DNA from 3 places in the Citrobacter sp. RHB25-C09 genome. Region 2 is predicted to be linked to each of the others. Evidence: predicted binding sites of a transcription regulator. Region 2 holds the regulator's gene; each other region holds the start of a gene.
The links. Region 2 encodes PurR, which represses purine synthesis genes. Its sites were predicted from a motif close to CANGCAAACGTTTGCNTG; they were not measured.
Positions count from the first base shown of each region.

Region 1: pyrC (dihydroorotase) is a predicted target of PurR. The motif match lies at 867-884, and genes of this name have one in related genera.
Region 3: purT (formate-dependent phosphoribosylglycinamide formyltransferase) is a predicted target of PurR. The motif match lies at 1,351-1,368, and genes of this name have one in related genera.

Region 1 is NZ_CP057483.1:1,775,700-1,777,970, forward strand. Features, by position in the region: gene pyrC (dihydroorotase) at 1-819, opposite strand, end outside; gene HVY19_RS08230 (lipoprotein) at 921-1,481, opposite strand; gene mdtH (multidrug efflux MFS transporter MdtH) at 1,580-2,271, opposite strand, start outside.
Region 2 is NZ_CP057483.1:2,030,266-2,032,536, reverse strand. Features, by position in the region: gene HVY19_RS09475 (MFS transporter) at 1-76, opposite strand, end outside; gene HVY19_RS09470 (YnhF family membrane protein) at 258-347, opposite strand; gene purR (HTH-type transcriptional repressor PurR) at 643-1,668, shown strand; gene punR (DNA-binding transcriptional activator PunR) at 1,665-2,271, opposite strand, start outside.
Region 3 is NZ_CP057483.1:2,500,718-2,502,988, forward strand. Features, by position in the region: gene HVY19_RS11610 (tellurite resistance TerB family protein) at 1-463, opposite strand, end outside; gene yebF (protein YebF) at 560-913, opposite strand; gene yebG (DNA damage-inducible protein YebG) at 981-1,271, opposite strand; gene purT (formate-dependent phosphoribosylglycinamide formyltransferase) at 1,404-2,271, shown strand, end outside.

The DNA of each region.
Region 1 (2,271 bases), 250 kb from region 2:
TGGCGCGTTAAAGCAGCCCGCACAGCCACAGCTGGACTCTTTGCGATGTCTGGCGTGCGGGGCGGAATCGGTGCCAAGGAATACACGCTCAAAGCCGCTGGCGACCAGTTCACGTAACGCCTGCTGATGCACGTTGCGTTTCAGAATCGGCAGACAGTAAAGATGAGGGCGGATCCCACCGACCAGCATGTGGTTACGGTTAAACATCAGATGTTGTGGCGTAATCGTCGCCGCCAACAGTTCGTTACCGTCGCGAACGTACTCTGCGGCATCTTTGGTGGTGATGTGCTCAAACACCACTTTCAGTGCGGGCAGACGGCGGCGCAAAGGCTCCATGACCGTCTCAATAAAACGCGCTTCGCGGTCAAAAATATCGATTTCCGCATGGGTGACTTCACCGTGAACCAGCAGTGGCATACCGAGTTTTTCCATGCGCTCAAGCACTGGCATGATGGCATCGACAGACGTGACTCCGTGGCTGGAGTTGGTCGTCGCATTGGCAGGGTAGAGTTTTGCCGCCGTGAAGACGCCTTCACGGAAGCCTCGTTCCAGCTCATCAGGATCCAGCGTGTCCGTGAGGTAGCAGGTCATTAGCGGGGTGAAGGTATGTCCGGTCGGGACAGCGGCAAGTATACGCTGACGATAAGCCATGGCCGCATCAACGGTGGTGACAGGTGGCGCCAGGTTCGGCATTACAATTGCCCGGGCGTAAATTTCACTGGTATAGGGCACAACGGTTTGCAACATATCGCCATCGCGAAGGTGAAGGTGCCAGTCGTCTGGGCGGCGGATCTTTAAAACCTGGGATGGTGCAGTCATCAATATGCTCCGGCTGAGGATGTCATTTTTGCCGGAAACAAAGGATAAGCGTAAACGTTTTCCTTTGCACGAAAAAAAGGGCGCTGATGCGCCCTGGGGAGTTAATCGACGAACGGGATGATAATTTCGCCCGGTTTTACCTCGATACCTTTGGCCAGTTTCTTCGCCATGGCTTCACCCTTACTGCTGTCTTCTCGCAGGATGTAAGCAGGCTGCTGGTTAAAATAGTTCCGAAGAGACTGATTTAAATAGGGCATCAGTGTTTGCAGAATCCCCTGCATTTTTTCTGGCGTTACGGTGGCATCAACGACTTCCATTTCCTGCAGGAAAATGGCCCCTTTTTCTTTGTTAAAGACCGGAAGCGCTTTCAGTTTCAGCTTCAGGGTCGCCTTCTGACTGCCAAACAGAGAGTTCATATCCAGATTCGCGTCGCCAGTGAGCGTCACTTTATTTGGCTCTTCCCGACCAATTTGACTTGCGAGATTGGTTAAAACAATGTGCGCGTCGGCAACGCCAGGCAGGCCGATGTCTTTGGCAAAATTATTGTGCTTTTCAAGCGCCTGATTAATTTCCTGTTCACTGACCGTGTACTGTGTGAGTTGGTTACAGCCAACTAACAGGCCGCCAACAACCAGCGCGGCGGCAAAAAATATCTTCTTCATGAGCTTCCTCAACATGATGCCAATAGCGTAATCCTGACATAAAGCAGCATGCGTCACCAGCACTAAGGACACCAGCGGAAAAAACCGAAAACAGCGAATCAGGCACCGGGTTCGAGCATACCGCGCGGGGTACGCCTGTGGCTAAACTGCCAGCCAAGCGCCAGAAAAGTGATAAGGCCAATGATCCCCAACATCATCCACGGCAGTTCCGGCTGCTGGAGCAGTTTACCCATATCAAACAGCCAGCCGCCTCCGATATAGCCAATCGCGCCGCCAATGGCGAGTCCCAGACGGCTAAAGCCCATATAGCTACCGCGCGCACGGGCATCAGACAGTGACGCACTCAGCGTTTCACGCGCAGGCTCGGCAATGATTGAGCCAACGTAAAACGTACAGATCAGGGTGAAAAGCTGCTGCAAATTGCTCACCAGACCGACGGGTAACATACTCAGGGACATCAGCAGCAAACCGGCCATCAGTCGATGTTCAAGGCGAAAGCGTTTTTCACTCCAGCGGGCGATGGGGTAGAGCAGCGTCAGTGAAAGACAGGCTTCAATCGCATACATCCATTTTACCGCGCTGGGAGTACCGGCGATGTCATTCACCATAATCGGCAGCATCAACATGACCTGCACCGCCAGCATGTAATACCCGGCCAGCGTCAGGACATAGGTGACAAAGCGTTTATCGCTGAGTACGCGGCTCATCCCTTCGCGAACCGGGATGCGCACGGTAGAGAGTTTCCACGCTGGCAGCAGCCAGGCATTAAAGGCGGCGCATAACACAAACA
Region 2 (2,271 bases):
CCATCGGTGAGAATTCTGTAGTTCCTATACCAAACGCACCGATTGCCAGCGCCAGTAACGGATAATTAATTTTCATGTGTTGATTGCTCCGCCTCTTCGCGTTGAAACGCGATGCTCATGTATGAGTGAAAAGCATGACATCAATCACAAAAAAATGAAATTAACAAAAGTACAAAAGACTATTGCAGATTAGATAACAATTCAGACAGGGATATTGGCAGGAAGGTATGAGGGAGCGCATGCTCCCTCTCGGTGAATCAGTGCAGTGCTGCCGTCAAACCACCCGCAACGATCAGGGCCAGAACAATAACTGTGGTCACTACGGAAAACTTAAGATCGGTACTCATCAACTTTTCTCCTTTTTATTCCCACACAAAAAGTGATATAGCGCATTTTTACACACTTCTGAGTAAAAATCTCCCACGATTTAGAGTGATATCTGTTTTTAGCACTTCCCCTTTTCGTTAAGATCAGCCAGAATTCCACGCTTACTAATTTAGCGTACTGGCCATTGACCCCTTCCTGTCGTTCCGTGTCGTTTTCCCGGCGTGCCGCAACCCTGATGTTGCGATCGGGGTGTGTGAAGGCAAACGTTTACTTAACGTAGTTTAACGATCGGGTTAGGGTCTGGAGTGAGATGTAATGGCAACAATTAAAGATGTAGCGAAGCGAGCAAACGTTTCCACTACAACCGTATCACACGTAATTAACAAGACGCGTTTCGTCGCTGAAGAAACACGCAATGCGGTGTGGGCGGCAATCAAAGAATTGCACTATTCCCCCAGCGCCGTTGCCCGTAGCCTGAAGGTGAACCACACCAAGTCTATTGGACTGTTGGCGACCAGTAGCGAAGCTGCGTATTTTGCAGAAATTATTGAAGCCGTGGAAAAAAACTGCTTCCAGAAAGGCTACACCCTGATTCTGGGTAATGCATGGAATAGCCTCGAAAAACAGCAGGCCTATCTCTCAATGATGGCGCAGAAACGCGTCGACGGCCTGCTGGTGATGTGCTCTGAGTACCCGGAGCCCCTGCTTTCCATGCTCGAAGAGTATCGCCATATCCCAATGGTGGTAATGGACTGGGGCGAAGCCAAAGCAGATTTTACCGATACGGTGATTGATAACGCCTTTGAGGGCGGCTATATGGCGGGTCGTTATCTTGTCGATCGCGGTCATCGAGAGATCGGCGTCATTCCGGGGCCGATGGAGCGAAATACCGGTGCCGGACGTCTGGCCGGTTTTATGAAGGCGATGGAAGAAGCACTGATCAAGGTTCCGGAAAACTGGATTGTTCAGGGTGATTTTGAGCCGGAATCCGGTTACCGCGCCATGCAGCAGATCCTGTCGCAGTCGCATCGCCCAACGGCGGTCTTTTGCGGCGGTGATATTATGGCGATGGGCGCGCTTTGCGCTGCGGATGAGATGGGACTGCGCGTGCCGCAGGACATTTCGCTGATCGGTTATGATAATGTGCGTAACGCCCGCTTCTTTACGCCGGCATTAACGACGATCCATCAGCCAAAAGATTCACTGGGTGAAACCGCCTTTAATATGCTGTTAGACCGTATCGTCAACAAACGCGAAGAGTCGCAGTCTATCGAAGTTCATCCGCGCCTCATTGAACGTCGTTCCGTTGCGGATGGTCCGTTCCGCGACTATCGTCGTTAATTCTTTACTGCGGGAGTCTCTTCCGGCTCCCGCAACCACTCTCTGTTCAGCGTTTCGCTGTCTCCCAGATAGTCCAGCAGCCAGGCAAGCGCAGGTGAGGTATCGTTCTGCTGCCATGTCAGGCAGCATGCCGCATCCGGGAACGGATTCTCCAGTTCCAGTGCCACCCACTGTCCGTCATTAAGCCGCGGTTTAGCAAAATGCGTGGGCACCATGCCGATGCACAGCCCGGCAGAAATGCAGGTCGCCGAAGAGTTCCAGTCCGGAACGACCATCCGCCTTTGGTTATCAAGTAGCCAGGTCACGCGTTTTGGCAGGGTACGCGACGTATCCTCCAGCACCAGTGATGGCCAGTTGCGCAGAGTGTCATCACTCAGGGGGCCGCGCATCGCCGCTAAGGGATGCTGCTTTGCTACCACGCAACTCCAGCTCAGCATCCCCATATCACGGAAGGTGTAGCGTCCCCCAACGGGTATCGCCTGCGTTGCACCGATAGCAAGCTCTACCCTGCCATCAGAAAGCGCGTCCCACACACCGTTGAAAACCTCCTGAAAAACCAGTAACTCTACGTCATCAAAATGGCGATAGAAATCAACGATCATT
Region 3 (2,271 bases), 470 kb from region 2:
GATCCAGCGGCTGTTCAATCGCCTGTTCGATAAAAACGCGGCCCTGTTCTTCCACACCGGCTTCGCGAAGTTGCTGCTCGATGACCATCCGCTCGTTGGCATCAATATGACCATCGCTTTTTGCTGCAAAAACCAGCGCGAGGATAAGGCGCTCGGTTCGCACATCCAGCGGTGAGCTTTGGCGACCAAACTGCGGTTCATCCTGATGTGCGGTGCGTACCTTATCTTTATATTTGTTCCACAAAACAGTCCCTGCCACCGCGCCGCCGCCCACCAACAGCGCACTGGTGCCATATTTGCTTAATAATTTACGTGATGATTTATTGGCAAGCAGTAACCCCGCCAGTCCGCCTAACGCGCCAGGCACCAGGAGTTTACCCAGGCCTTGATCGGCTGATGACGATGACAACGACGAACCGTTTTGTCCGAGAAGAGATTGTAATTGATTTAGCCAGTTAGCCATTTTTTGCCCCTCAAGTACTGACGATAGATCGTCACAGCGTACCCAAGGGGATGTCAGGAATTGTCTATTTTGACAAAAGATGCGCAAATTATCGTGCTAGCGGGGCTGGTATTCTGCGGTTCCGGCTTTGCAATCCACCGTGACCTGATAATGGATGTCCGCACTTTTACCCCTTACGGTCAAGGGCACGGTCCATTTCCCGTCCTGGCCAGTGATTTCTTTCGGGTTTACCCAAGCCACCGGATCGGCCTGCCCGACCTGTTTTTGATCGTCAGCCCAACGCACAATGCGGTTTTGCTGATAATCTCGCTTAACGCTGGCTGCGATGCCATCGGCGTCCAGGCCATCACAGCCTGGAAATTTGACCGTCTTACTTTCTGTGTTAGCCGCAAAGGCTGAGACGCTGGCGGATAACAGCAGCAGACTCAACAGCGTTCCTCTTGTATTCATACTTGTCTCCTGAGCACATTGATTCAGCAAAAAGCATGGTACAAAACGTCAGGAGCGCAAGTCAGAATCAGGCAGCCTGTGAATCTTCTTCGCCCTGTCCGTTTTCTTCAACGGCCTGAGGAGAAGGCAATTTACCGGTTTTCAGGATCGTGCTCAGCACATCTTTGTGCTCCGCCAGCCACAGAGACAGCGCTTCGCGTTGTTCATCTTCAAGAGCCAATGGGGATTGCTCTAGCCACGTATCGAGCAGATCTGCTGTATCCAGCATCTTGTCATACGCATCCGCTTCCTTCTTGCTGGTAAATGACATTTTTTCCTCACCTTCACGAATGACGACGTATTTAATTTCAACCGCCATAATGCAGCCTCTCAATATTACTGTAATTATGTACAGTATATTGCATTTTGCCTGCGAAATCAACCCACCAATAAAGACATACGCAAACGTTTTCGTTTATACTGCTGGCACTTTTTTCAGGGGAGTTTTTTCATGACGCTATTAGGCACTGCGCTGCGTCCGGCAGCAACTCGGGTTATGTTATTGGGATCAGGCGAACTGGGCAAAGAAGTGGCAATTGAATGCCAGCGTCTGGGCGTTGAAGTGATCGCTGTCGATCGCTATGCCGATGCGCCTGCCATGCATGTGGCCCATCGTTCTCACGTCATCAATATGCTGGATGGCGAAGCGCTGCGTCGGGTCGTTGAACTGGAAAAACCAGATTATATTGTGCCGGAAATCGAAGCTATCGCCACCGATATGCTGATTGCACTTGAGCAGGAAGGGAAAAAAGTCGTGCCCTGCGCCCGAGCGACAAAGCTAACCATGAACCGTGAGGGCATCCGCCGTCTTGCGGCAGAAGAGTTAGCACTCCCTACCTCCTCTTTCCGTTTTGCCGACAGCGAAGCGACCTTCCGTGATGCTGTCGCAGAAATAGGCTATCCCTGCATTGTAAAGCCGGTGATGAGCTCCTCGGGTAAAGGACAGAGTTTTATCCGCTCCGCTGAACAATTGGCTGAGGCATGGGAATATGCCCAACAGGGTGGTCGCGCTGGCGCGGGTCGGGTGATTGTCGAAGGCGTCGTGAAGTTCGATTTTGAAATTACGCTATTAACCGTCAGCGCGGTCGATGGCGTCCATTTTTGCGCTCCGGTGGGACATCGTCAGGAAGATGGTGATTACCGTGAATCCTGGCAACCGCAGCAAATGAGCCCGCTGGCGCGGGAACGTGCGGAAGAAATTGCCCGTAAGGTGGTTCTGGCGCTAGGCGGCTACGGACTGTTCGGCGTGGAGCTGTTTGTCTGCGGTGATGAGGTCATTTTCAGCGAGGTGTCTCCGCGCCCGCATGATACCGGCATGG